DNA from 3 places in the Devosia rhizoryzae genome. Region 2 is predicted to be linked to each of the others. Evidence: predicted binding sites of a transcription regulator. Region 2 holds the regulator's gene; each other region holds the start of a gene.
The links. Region 2 encodes LexA, which represses DNA repair genes until DNA is damaged. Its sites were predicted from a motif close to TGTTCNNNNTGTGTTCNG; they were not measured.

Region 1 (4,362 bases), 290 kb from region 2:
GTATTTGAAGTGGTGGTATTCGAGATTGGCGATGGTGTGGCTCATATTGTCCTCGCCGGAGAGGAACGGCTTTTCCCAAAGCACTTCCCCGCCGCGGCGGATGCGCGACATGCCCTCGATGTGGCGCGGCAGATCGCCGACGCGCAGTTCCGGACCGAAGGAGCAGGCGCGTAGCTTTGAATGAGCGAGGAAGAGATAGTTGACGCGCTCGGTGACGTGGTCGGAAAACTCATTAGCCAGCGCGAAGCCGAGGCGGCGCGGCTTGCCATTGGCGTCGATGAGGTAGATGCCGGCGATTTCCGGCTCTTCGCCGGCGTCGAGCGCAAAGGCGGGCGAGGGGATGGGGTGTCCAGGGCGGGCGACGATGTGGCCGTTGCCCTTGTAGAACCATTCGGGCTGCACGCCGGTTTCGCCGGCCGCTGGCTTGCCGCCTTCTAGGCCCATGCGGAACATCTTCATGCTGTCGGTGAGTTCGGTCGCGGGCTTATCGGTCTTGTGCATGGCGTCGCGCGTCGCGGCGGAGCCAAGATGAGTGAGGCCGGTGCCGGTGACGTGGAGGTGCGCCGGATCGGGATGATCGATGGGCGAGAGCAGCCGGCCCTCGGCAAGGAGGGCCGCCTTGTCGACGCTGGCCCCGAGGCCGCGGTCGGCGACGATCTCGGCCAGCGTGTTGGTACCGGAAATGGCTGCCTGCGCCAGATCATAGACCGAGCTTACGCCGGTGACGACACGCGTTTCGCCATCTTGCGTGACCGCTACGGCACGATTGCCGGCCTCGTCGGTAAACTGGATCAGGTGCACTTGAGGGTCCTCGGTTGGCGCTGGCTTTGCCCCGCATAAAGCGCATTGGCAGCAATGCTGTCCAGCTAAAAATCATACTTTTGATAAGGCGCGTTGATGGCGTCGAATCGCCGACAATTGCTGTCCAAAGTTTGACCAGCGAGCACAGAATTCCTCTTGACGAAGGCGAAACAAAATGAGAACAAATACAGCACAGACATTGCACATAAGCCGCGCTGGTCATCTCGTTGCAAAAGCCATCGAGAGCGTGAATAAGGAGAGAGCATTATGGCAGCTTCGCCGCTTCGCGTTGTTGAAGGTGGATCGATGGATAAGGACAAGGCTCTTTCGGCGGCACTCAGCCAGATCGAGCGCAATTTCGGCAAGGGCTCGATCATGCGCCTTGGCGAAGCCTCTTCAATTGAGGTGGAATCGATCTCGACCGGCTCGCTTGGTCTCGACATTGCCCTCGGCATCGGCGGCCTTCCCAAGGGCCGTATCGTTGAGATTTTTGGGCCAGAATCGTCGGGCAAGACCACGCTGGCGCTCCACGTGATTGCGGAAGCCCAGAAGGCTGGCGGCATCTGCGCCTTTGTGGACGCCGAGCACGCGCTCGACCCGATCTATGCCCGCAAGCTGGGCGTTAATGTTGATGACCTCCTGATCTCCCAGCCGGATGCTGGCGAACAGGCGCTTGAAATCACCGACACGCTGGTGCGCTCCGGCGCCATCGACGTGCTCGTCGTCGACTCGGTGGCGGCGCTCACCCCGCGCGCCGAACTTGAAGGCGAAATGGGTGATGCGCTGCCCGGCCTTCAGGCGCGCCTCATGAGCCAGGCGATGCGCAAGCTGACTTCCTCGATTTCGAAGTCCAAGTGCCTCGTCATCTTCATCAACCAGATCCGCATGAAGATCGGCGTGATGTATGGCTCGCCCGAAACGACGACCGGCGGCAATGCGCTCAAGTTCTACGCCTCGGTGCGTCTCGACATCCGCCGCATCGGCGCGCTCAAGGACCGCGAGGAAATCGTCGGCAACCAGACCCGCGTCAAGGTGGTCAAGAACAAGCTTGCCCCGCCATTCCGCCAGGTTGAATTCGACATTATGTATGGCGAAGGCATTTCCAAGACCGGCGAATTGCTCGATCTGGGTGTCAAATCCGGGATCGTCGAGAAGTCGGGGGCGTGGTTCTCCTGGGATTCGCAGCGCCTGGGGCAGGGGCGTGAAAACTCCCGCCAGTTCCTCAAGGACAATCCGGAGATCGCAGCCACGATCGAACAAGGCGTGCGCGAAAGCTCGGGCCTCCTCGGCGAAGTGTTGCTGGTTGCTGGTGGCGAAGACAGCAGCGACGAATAAGCCTCCTACGATCCCATGCATCCTCCCCCGCTTCGGCGGGGGTTTTTGTTTAGGATGGCCGGGGAGACAGGAGTGTCTCGGGGAGACCTCATGGTGAGCTTGTCGACCCACGAGGTCGAGCGCCCGGATCCTGCCACGACCTCGTCCTTCGACGCGCTCAGGATGAGGTCTACTGGGACATAGGCCGGACGAAGCGAGATTCAGCTTTGCCCCGCTGGACACGCCGGACGCCACCACGCTAAAAAGCCCCGTTTTTCCTACCTGGACGTCACGAGCGTCCTCGCCCACGAAAGTCTTTGCATGACCAGCGTCAACGACCTCCGTTCGAGCTTTACCGGCTACTTTGCCCGCAATGGGCATGAGGCCGTGCCGTCGAGCCCGCTGGTGCCGCGCAATGATCCGACGCTGATGTTCACCAATGCGGGCATGGTGCAGTTCAAGAACGTCTTCACCGGCGTCGAAAAGCGTCCCTATTCGACAGCCACCACGGCGCAAAAGTGCGTGCGTGCCGGCGGCAAGCACAACGACCTCGACAATGTGGGCTTTACCGCGCGTCACCACACCTTCTTCGAGATGCTGGGCAACTTCTCGTTTGGCGATTATTTCAAGGAACGCGCCATCGAGCTGGCCTGGAACCTCCTCACCAAGGAATGGGAGCTGCCGCGCGACAAGCTGATGGTCACCATCTACCAAGATGACGACGAGGCCATGGCGCTCTGGAAGAAGGTCGCCGGCCTTTCCGAGGATCGCATCGTGCGGCTCGGCGCCAAGTCCAACTTCTGGCAGATGGGCGATACCGGTCCGTGCGGCCCATGCTCGGAAATCTTTTACGACCATGGCGATAAGGTCTGGGGCGGTCCTCCGGGTTCGCCCGACGAAGATGGCGATCGCTGGATCGAGATCTGGAACCTCGTCTTCATGCAGTTCGAGCAGCATGCCGATGGCACGCGCAGCGGACTGCCGCGCCCCTCGATCGATACCGGCATGGGTCTCGAACGCGTCGCGGCCGTGATGCAGGGTGTCCACGACAATTACGACATCGATCTCTTCAAGGCGCTGATTGCCGCTGCCGCCAATGCCACCAATTCCGACGTGGCCGGCCCGGGCAACCGCAGCCTGCGCGTCATCGCCGATCACTTGCGCTCCATGAGCTTCCTGATTGCCGAAGGCGTGCTGCCGTCCAATGAAGGCCGTGGCTATGTGCTGCGCCGCATCATGCGCCGCGCCATGCGTCATGCGACGCTTTTGGGTGCGAGCGAACCAACGATCTTCAAGCTGGTGCCCACGCTGGTGCGCGAGATGGGCCAGGCTTATCCCGAGCTCAGCCGTGGCGAAGCCATGATCACCGAAACGGTGCGTCTCGAAGAAGGGCGTTTCCTCAAGACGCTCGGCCGTGGTCTTCAGGTGCTCGAAGCCGAGACGGCAGGCCTGGGCGAAGGCGCGACGCTGAGCGGCGACACCGCCTTCAAGCTCCATGACACTTATGGCTTCCCGCTCGACCTGACGCAGGATGCCCTTCGTTCGCGCGGCATCAGCGTCGACCAGGCGGGCTTTGATGCCGCGATGGCGCAGCAAAAGGCCGAGGCGCGCAAGAACTGGGCCGGTTCGGGCGAAGCGGCGGCGGACACGGTCTGGTACGGCCTTGCCGACAAGCTCGGACCCACCGAGTTCCTGGGCTACGAAACCGAAACCGCGGAAGCTGAGATCAAGGCCTTGCTGGTGGACGGCGCCGAAGTGCAGTCGATCGAGGCAGGACAGGAAGGTCTCGTCGTCGTCAACCAGACGCCGTTCTATGGCGAAAGCGGCGGCCAGGTCGGCGATACCGGCGTGATCACGGGCGAGGGCGCGCGCGCCGACGTCACGGATACCAATAAGTTTCACGGCGTCTTTGCCCATAAGGTCAAGGTCGGTGAAGGATCGCTCAAGGTCGGCCAGGCGGTCGAACTGGTGGTCGATCACGATCGTCGTTCGTCCATCCGCGCCAACCACTCGGCGACGCATTTGCTGCACGAGGCGCTGCGCCTGGTGTTGGGCGATCATGTCGCGCAGAAGGGGTCGCTGGTTTCGGCGGACCGTTTGCGCTTCGACTTCGTCCATACCAAGCCGATCTCCAGCCAGGAAATGGCCGAGATCGAAGACATCGCCAACAGCATCATCCTCCAGAATACCCCGGTCGAAACGCGGCTGATGGGTGTCGAGGAGGCCAAGGAGTCCGGCGCTCGCGCC
Region 2 (4,362 bases):
CGATTTGGCTTCCAGCATGACGTCGAACTCCAGGCCTTTGGCGATGCGCATGAAGGAAATGAACTCGAAGGGCTGCACGAAATCGGCGTGGCCGGTCCAGACGGGAGCGACGATCACCGTCTCGGCCTTGCCGGTCTTGCGGTTCTTGCGCGCCAGCTGGCGCAGCTCGGTGCGGGGTGAGGAAAAATGAACTTTCGGGCGCACCTCCGAAGGCCAAGTCGCCAGCATGCTGGAGAGCGCGTCGCGCAGATCGAGGCCCTCGGGGTTGAGGCACCAGAAATGCTGATGATCGAAGATCAGCCTTACGCCAGTGTGTTCGTGGACATAGAGCGTGTCGGCACAGGAAAAGCGCAGGTCGTCGTTTTCAAGCACGAGGCGGCGGCGCACCGGCTCGGGGAGGGTGGGCCAGGTCTCGACCCAGCGCTGCCGGGCCGCGATCTTGTCATCATAGACGCCGCCGACATGGACCACCATGACCGCTTCTGGTCCAAGGCCCATAAGGTCGAGCATTTCAGCCTGGCTCGTGAGGTCCCAGATGCTTTTGCGCACCAGTTCCGGGTCGGGGCTGTTGAGGACGATGAACTGGCTGGGGTGAAAGGAGAGCCGCAGGCCAAGCTCGCGCGCCCGCTTGCCGATGATTGCGAGATCTCCTGCGCAGTCCTGCACCATCGAGTGGAACTGCGGCATGTCGGGGTGGGTGGCATAAGGCGCAAGGTCAGAAGACATGCGGTACATGCTGATCTGGTGCTTCACCAGATAGTCGAAGATATCCGAGAGATACCCCAGCGAGACACGAAGATGGGGGTTGGATTGCGAGCGACGCGCGTCGTTGCTTTTGAGCGCAGGGTTGCCCAGCACCTTGACGGGAAAGCCGAGCTTGAGGAGATTGGACATTCACATTGCCTCCGAGGAGGGAATGCACGACTCTTTACGCCGTTCCGAAATGATAGAGCCGGGCGAACCCGGCTCGAAGCATTCTAGTACTTGCGCAGAAGGCCAATGAGACGGCCCTGAACCTTGACGCGATCAGGCGGGAAGATGCGGGTCTCGTAGGCGGGGTTGGCCGCTTCCAGCGCCACGGTATTGCCCTTGCGGCGCAGGCGCTTAAGCGTTGCTTCCTCGTCGTCGACCAGGGCGACGACGATCTCGCCGGTGCCGGCCGTGTCCTGGCGCTTGATGACTACGGTGTCGCCATCGAAGATGCCGGCTTCGATCATCGAGTCGCCGCGCACTTCGAGCGCATAGTGGTCACCGGCACCCAGCATTTCCGGCGGGACCTGGATGGTGTGGGTGTGCTGTTCGATCGCAGAGATCGGCGTACCCGCCGCGATCCGGCCCATGACCGGGATCGAGACGGGGCGGGCATATTCTTCTGCCGCAACGCCGCGGGCCGGCGACGTGCTGAGCTTGCCCAAGCTGCCTTCGATCACCGACGGCTCGAAGCGCGCCTTGCGGCCACCGAGCGAGGGGTTCATTGAATCGGGAAGCTTCACCACTTCCAGGGCGCGGGCGCGGTTCGGCAGGCGGCGGATGAAGCCGCGTTCTTCAAGCGCCGTGATCAGCCGGTGAATGCCGGATTTGGACGCCAGATCCAGCGCGTCTTTCATTTCGTCAAAGGATGGGGGGATGCCGCTTTCCTTCATCCGTTCATGGATGAACATGAGCAACTCGTGTTGTTTGCGCGTCAGCATCGGCCCGGCATCCTAGAATCGGAACATAGACAGAACGGTTATAATCGTTCCATTTATGTTCTGCAATGCCACAAATAAAACACGGGTCAGAATGCGTCGATCGACAGGGCTTCGACTATCGCGCCGGCCCCTTGACCGGAGTCATGCTCTGGCTGGGTGATCAGCATGTCGGCCTTGGACAGCGACGAGGTGTGGCCACTGTCGGTCTGCGCGATTGGGAGAAGGGTGGGGCCGCTTGTAGAGTGGACCAGCTGCGCGCGCATGAAGTGGCGGCGGGCGGTGTTTGGCGGGGTCGGTGCGGCGAGCGGCAGATGCCAGTGCGGCGGTTCGGCATAGCCGAGCCAGGCGCGCAGTGCCGGCTTGATGAAGACGATGGCGGTGACCAGCGCCGAGACGGGATTGCCAGGCAGGCCGAAGACCAGGGTCTTGCCGCGCATGCCGAACATCAGGGGTTTTCCCGGGCGCATGTTGATGCGCCAGAAATCGAGCGAGACGCCGAGGTCTTTGAGCACATCCTGAACGAGGTCATGTTCGCCGACCGAAGCGCCGCCGGTGGTGATCAACACATCCGGTTCGCTTGCAAAGGCCTCCGCAAGACGGGTGCGGAGCAGGTCGATGTCGTCGCCGATGATGCCGTGATCGGTGATGGTCTCGGCATAGGGCTTCAGCAGCGCGGCAAGGGCGAAGCTGTTGGAGCCGACGATCTGGTCGGGCCCGAGCGGTGTGCCTGGCACGACAAGCTCATTACCGGTGGCAACGAGACCGATGCGGGGACGCCTGGCGACGGTGAGTTCTGCGTGGTTTGCCGCTGCTGCCACGGCGATATGCATCGGTGTCAGCAGCGTGCCGGGCTCCAAAAGCGCCTGACCCGTAGCGAAATCGTTACCCTTCGGCCGAATGCTGTGGCCAAGCCGGGCAGGGGCGGTGAAGCGGACGAAATCGCTATCGCGCTGCGCTTCTTCCTGCATGATTACCGTGTCGGCGCCGGAGGGAAGGGGCGCGCCGGTGAAGATGCGGACGGCTTCGCCGGCAGACACCGTGCCGTCGAATGCGGTTCCAGCCTGGGACATGCCGATGACTCTAAGCGCGTGTCCCTCGACCACGTCGGCGGCGCGCATGGCGTAGCCGTCCATGGCGCTAGCGTTGAATGGTGGCTGATCGTGCGTGGCGATTAGCGCAGAGGTCAGAACGCGGCCGAGGGCGTCCGTCAGCGGCGTGGTTTCGGGGGTGACCGCAGGCACGCGGGCAAGAATGGCTTTCAGCGCCTCGTCGACGGGCAGGAGGGTCATGGCGCGCGCATGAAGTCGCCGGACTTGCCGCCGGATTTTTCGACGAGCCGCAGGTCGGTGATGGTCATGCCACGATCCACGGCCTTGCCCATGTCATAGAGCGTCAGCGCCGCGACCGAGGCTGCCGTGAGCGCTTCCATCTCGACGCCGGTCTGGCCGTTGGTTTCGGCGGTGGCGACGATGTGTAGGCCCGATCGTTCGTCCAGCGGATCGATGTCGACGGTGACTTTGGTCAGTGCCAGCGGGTGGCAGAGGGGGATCAGGTCGGATGTGCGTTTGGAGGCCATGATGCCGGCAATGCGTGCCGTGGCGATTGCATCGCCCTTCTTGAGACGGTCTTCGACAAAGGCATCGACCGTCGCGGGGAGGGCGAGGATCGTGGCCTCGGCGACGGCGCGGCGGCGGGTAACGGCCTTGTCGCCAACATCGACCATCTGCGCGCGGCCCTGCGCATCGACATGTGTCAGGCGGTCGCTCATCCGCGGACGGTCTCGGGCTGGCCCATCAGCAGGGCGCGGGTGGCAGCGACAACATCGTCCTGCCGCATCAGCGACTCGCCGACAAGGAAGGTGCCGACGCCGCAGCGTTGTTCGAGCATGCGGACGTGATCATGCGAGACGATGCCGCTTTCGCTGACCAGGAGCACATCGGAGGGAACGCCGGCCGCAAGGTTCACCGTCGTCTCGAGCGTTGTTTCGAAGGTGCGGAGGTTACGGTTGTTGACGCCGATGAACTTGGAGTCGAGCGCAAGGGCGCGGTCGAGTTCGAGCTGGTCATGCACTTCCACGAGCGCGTCCATGCCCCATTCCTCAGCCGCGTCGAGCAGGAAGCGCGCCACGTCGTCGTCAACGGCGGCCAGAATGATGAGGATGCAATCGGCGCCCCAGGAGCGGGCTTCCGCGACCTGGTAGGTTTCGAACAGGAAGTCCTTGCGCAGCACCGGCAGGCGGGTGGCGGCGCGGGCTTCGATCAGGTAGCTAGGCAATCCTTGAAAGCTCGGGCGATCGGTCAGCACCGAAAGGCAGGCGGCGCCCGCCGTTTCGTAGGCGCGGGCAATCTCTGCGGGGTTGAAGTCCGGGCGGATAAGGCCTTTGGAGGGGCTGGCCTTCTTGACCTCGGCAATCAGCGCGAACTTGCCCTGCGCGCGCTTTTCCTTGATGGCCTGAACAAAGCCGCGGGGCGCCGGCTGGTCATGGGCTTGCGCCACGACTTCGGCCCAGGGCCGCATGGCCTTGGCGGCGGCGATCTCTTCGCGCTTATAGGCTTCGATCTGCTTGAGGATATCGGTCATGGCGCTCGTCCGTTCGAAACCGCAACAAGGCGGGCGAGAGTGTTCTTGGCGTCGCCATTGTCGATGGCGCGCGCGGCGGCTTCCGCACCGT
Region 3 (4,362 bases), 1.3 Mb from region 2:
ACGTCCTGGTCCAGCCCCTTGACTTCGTCCGACACCGCGCCGCGCGGCAGGATGCCGATGCCTTCAAACAGCTGATAAGCGATACCGCGCGCCGTGCCCTCGATGTCGGCGGGCGCCTCAAGGCTCATCACCTGCTCGAGCACGGTGTTGATATGATGCCGCAGCCAAAGCGACAAACGGTCCTGAACCTTTTCGAGGTCCGGGCCGGTCAAGGTCTCGTCGGCAAGGATAATGATGCGCGGCCGGTAGATGCTGTCGCCCTCGGCCAGCTCGGCAACCACTTCGCCGCGCCAACGCATGCGCCCGTCCGTCGCCAGCACGAATTCCTCGTTCGGCGCTCCGCCGAGCCGCTCGGCGCGATTGTGGATCTCCGGCGCCACCACCGACTCGGCAGCCCCGCGCAGACCCTTGGCGTCCATGTCGCCATCGTTGCGCGCCAGCGTGAAGCGGAAGCCCTCGATCGTTCCGATCAGATGGCCCTCGAGCCGCACTTCGCCTTGGCCGTTGATTTCAGGAGATACCATACGTTTGTCTTTCAGGTGGCGGAGCAGCACGCTGGTCCGTCGGTCGACGAAGCGCTGGGTTAGGCGCTCATGGAGCGCGTCACTCAGGCGGTCTTCAATATCCCGTGTCTTTTCGCGCCAATAAGCCGGGTCTTCAAGCCAGTTTTTGCGATTAGCGACAAAGGTCCAAGTGCGGATCTGCTTGATCCGGTTGCTCAGGGTATCGATATCGCCTTCACTGTTGTCGCAAAACCGCACCTGCTCGGCAATCCAATCCGCGTTGACGTGGCGGTTTCGTCTGAGATCGGTGAAGATCCGCGTAACGATCTCGCCATGCGCAGCCGGCGAAATTCCCTGGTAGTCGGGGATCTGGCAGCATTCCCACAAGAGCTTGACCGCTTCATGCCCGCGCGCTAGCGCCGCGCCCTCGTTGCGGGCGACGAATTCAAGCGCATGCTGGTCCTTAGCCACCGGCACCCGCGTCAGCGTCCGATCATCCGGCGCCGCTTCCAGCGACCCGCGCAGCCGCTCGATCGAGGAAAAGTCGAGCACGCTGTTGCGCCATTGCACGACCTTAATCGGCTCGAAGTCATGCGTTTCGAGCTGCACCACGAGTTCTTCGTCGAACCCCTCGGTGCCGCCGGTCACCCCAAACGTGCCATTATGCTTGTGCCGCCCCGCCCGCCCGGCAATCTGCCCGAGCTCCGATGGCGTCAGCGGCCGCGACTGATGGCCGTCGAATTTCGTATCGTCGGCAAAGGCCACATGGTGGATGTCGAGGTTGAGTCCCATGCCGATGGCATCGGTCGCCACCAGAAAATCGACATCGCCATTCTGGTAAAGCTCGACCTGGGCATTGCGCGTACGCGGCGACAGCGCGCCCATTACCACCGCTGCCCCGCCCCGCTCGCGCCGGATCAGCTCGGCAATGGCATAGACCTGCCGTGCCGAAAAGGCGACGATGGCGGAGCGCGGCGGCTGCCGCGAAATCTTCTTCGACCCCGCATAGGTCAGCTGCGAAAACCGTGGCCGGTCGATGATCTCGACATGCGGCACGAGCTTTCTGACCACATTGGCCATGGTGCCCGAGCCCAGCAACAGCGTCTCATGAAAGCCGCGCGCCTTGAGGATCCGGTCGGTAAAGATATGCCCGCGATAGAAGTCGATCGCCGTCTGGATTTCGTCGATGGCAACGCAATCGACATGAATGTCCATGGGCATCGCTTCCACCGTCGCCACCCAGTAGCGCGGCTTGGCGGGCACGATGCGCTCTTCGCCGGTGATCAGCGCCACCGCCTGCTCGCCCACCCGCTCTACGACGCGCTGATAGACCTCGCGCGCCAAAAGGCGCAGCGGCAGGCCGATCATCCCGGTGGGATGGGCCAGCATCCGCTCGATGGCGAAATAGGTCTTGCCAGTATTGGTCGGCCCCAGAATGGCCTTGACCGAATGGGAAGGTGCGAAACTCATTGCGCCCCTATGTAAGCGGTCCATGCGCCACTTGCGAGTACCGCCAGCGCAATGTCCCGCAAAGGGACAAAGTTGCCACGCTTGCTCCCCGCCATTAACCGCCGGAACGAGATGGGAACGAACCGGCATCGAATCGGCGAGAATCACCCAATGCGGCTTTGTTCCCTACGAGATATGGTGGGAGGAAATGTCTAATGCCACAAGCACACCACCCGGCTCCATGGCGCGGGCCCACCAGCCCAGAAACTGCGTTCAACAGTGTTGAAGACCGGTAAATTTTGGCTTCAGAAGGCCAAAGGTGGAGAGATCGTTAACAGCCAAGCTCACCGCTTTTTTCGAGCCTTCATCCGCAGGCCGGCACAAATCCTCGCGTTCAGCCTGCTGAATTGAGAATAAACCTGATTGACGTGCCGCAATGGGACAGGCCCCATCATCGCAAGCACCCCCTCCCTAGCTACGCTAAGCCTGCGGCCAAGCTACGCTACCCTCCCCTCAAGGGGGAGGGTGAACACGGTGGGTGTGGCACTCTCCAGCCAATCCCACCGGCCCTACCTTCCCCCTCAGAGGGGAAGGCAAGCAAAGCTTAGGTGCGCAGCACCTTAGCGACGCTCGGAAGGGGGTGCCTTCATGCTCCTGTTCTGGAACACATTCTCCCATCGAAGCGCCTGCTTCTTAACGCTTGGGGCAAACTGAGAACGAACAGGGACAGAATCGCGGATCGGCCTGCCGTGCCGCTTTGTTCTCCACAAGTGATGGTGGCTGGATAAGACGCAGGGACCCTAAAGGGCCTAAGCGCGCAGAGAACACCCCGCAAATCCGTTCACCTCAATGAACAAGCAGTAAATTTCGCGTCGCTCGAGCCCTTCCCTCCCAATCCCCTACCGCCAAAAACAAAAAAGCGCCCACGCCGTTAACCGGGCTCGGGCGCTTCTGCAGGCACTTCACCCGCCAAAATTATCGATAAACCCGTTGACCGTCCCGTTCCGGGACTTAGCCCTCAGCTGCGGGCGCTGGTCAGAACCATGGACATGTCGCCCATCGAGGTGCCGATAATGACGCGATAGGGCACGAAATAGCCGGAGGCGCCGAGCGGCGCATACCAGGCGATGATGCGGCTGGTGTCGGCCAGATAGCTGGTCATCTCCGAGCTCTCGAAATGTCCAGACACCGGCTGGTAATCCACCGAGCAGGCGACAAGCGGGCCCTGGTAGCCGGTACGCGGCGAGGTGGCTTCGTCATTGTCGAGAAAACTCATGGCGATGTTGAAGCGCTCGACACCGGTAAAGATGCGGAAGTTCTGATCGCAAAGAGAACGATCGAGCGCCGCCCCCTTGAGCACGAAGGCGGAGAGGAAATCGCCGACATTGGTCAGGTGCCCGCGCTCGAGCGGCACCCGGTCATAGCCATCGAGCACCGGCGGATTGACGGTAAACGAACCCACATCGCGGCCCGAAAAGCCGACATCGACATTGAACACTTCCCCATTGGCCCGCGTCTCGAGCTGGAAGCGCTCCGACTGGAGGCTCGATCCGCCCGAAGTACCGCTGATATTGGCCGTTGCCGTGCCGCTGGCCACGACCGAGCCCAGTCCCGTCACCCGCGCCTTGACGTCGAAGGCATAACGCTGCCCGTCATCGTCGAAGTCGACATCCACCAGCGCCACATTGATCCCGCCCACCGTCACCACATAGGAGACCTTGGCATCAACCGGCGCGGCCTGGACTGGCGCCGCGAGCAGGGGCGTGGCAAGGGAAAAGGCAAGGAGCGCGGAACGGATCACGGTCTATCTCGGCTTCGAATACGAATCAGGGTTAAAGCTCAAAGTGCCGCCCCCTCCGCCGCCACGCAAGGCGCTCGCAGCCGTTTGAGCCCGGCTCCGGGTTGACGCCAGCGCCCCTTTCCCCTAAAGACCCGCGAGATTTCACCACAATCGAGGCCCGTGCGGGTTCGCCTGCCACGAAGGACCTTTACACAAACAGGAATTCACAAGAATGGCACGTCGCTGCGAACTTACCGGCAAGGGCGTTATGGTGGGCAACACCGTTTCGCACGCTCTCAACCGTCACCGTCGTCGGTTTCTCCCGAACCTCATCAATGTGACGCTTCAGTCCGAAGCGCTGCAGCGCCCGGTCAAGCTGCGCATTTCCGCTGCAGCCCTGCGCTCGGTCGAGCACCGCGGTGGCCTCGATGCCTTCCTCGTCAAGCAGGACGACGCCGATCTGAGCCCCCTGGCTCTCGGCATCAAGAAGGAAGTCCGCGCAGCTCTGGCTGCCAACGCCTAAGCGACCGTCTCTCCCAAGTTTTGAACCGCGTGGTAGCCAACTGCCACGCGGTTTTTATTTGGTCCACCCCCCTTACTGTCCGTCACCCTCGGGCTTGACCCGAGGGC

Region 1: the regulator LexA is predicted to act here: its motif matches at 968-985, upstream of recA (recombinase RecA).
Region 3: the regulator LexA is predicted to act here: its motif matches at 2,076-2,093, upstream of JI748_RS17145 (helicase-related protein).

The regions. Positions count from the first base shown of each region.
Region 1 is NZ_CP068046.1:931,924-936,285, forward strand. Features, by position in the region: gene araD1 (AraD1 family protein) at 1-801, opposite strand, end outside; gene recA (recombinase RecA) at 1,069-2,136, shown strand; gene alaS (alanine--tRNA ligase) at 2,437-4,362, shown strand, end outside.
Region 2 is NZ_CP068046.1:1,226,862-1,231,223, forward strand. Features, by position in the region: gene uvsE (UV DNA damage repair endonuclease UvsE) at 1-894, opposite strand, end outside; gene lexA (transcriptional repressor LexA) at 978-1,691, opposite strand; gene JI748_RS06155 (molybdopterin molybdotransferase MoeA) at 1,778-2,980, opposite strand; gene moaC (cyclic pyranopterin monophosphate synthase MoaC) at 2,977-3,459, opposite strand; gene trpC (indole-3-glycerol phosphate synthase TrpC) at 3,456-4,271, opposite strand; gene trpD (anthranilate phosphoribosyltransferase) at 4,268-4,362, opposite strand, start outside.
Region 3 is NZ_CP068046.1:3,482,468-3,486,829, reverse strand. Features, by position in the region: gene JI748_RS17145 (helicase-related protein) at 1-1,973, opposite strand, end outside; gene JI748_RS17140 (DUF3108 domain-containing protein) at 2,971-3,753, opposite strand; gene rpmB (50S ribosomal protein L28) at 3,965-4,255, shown strand.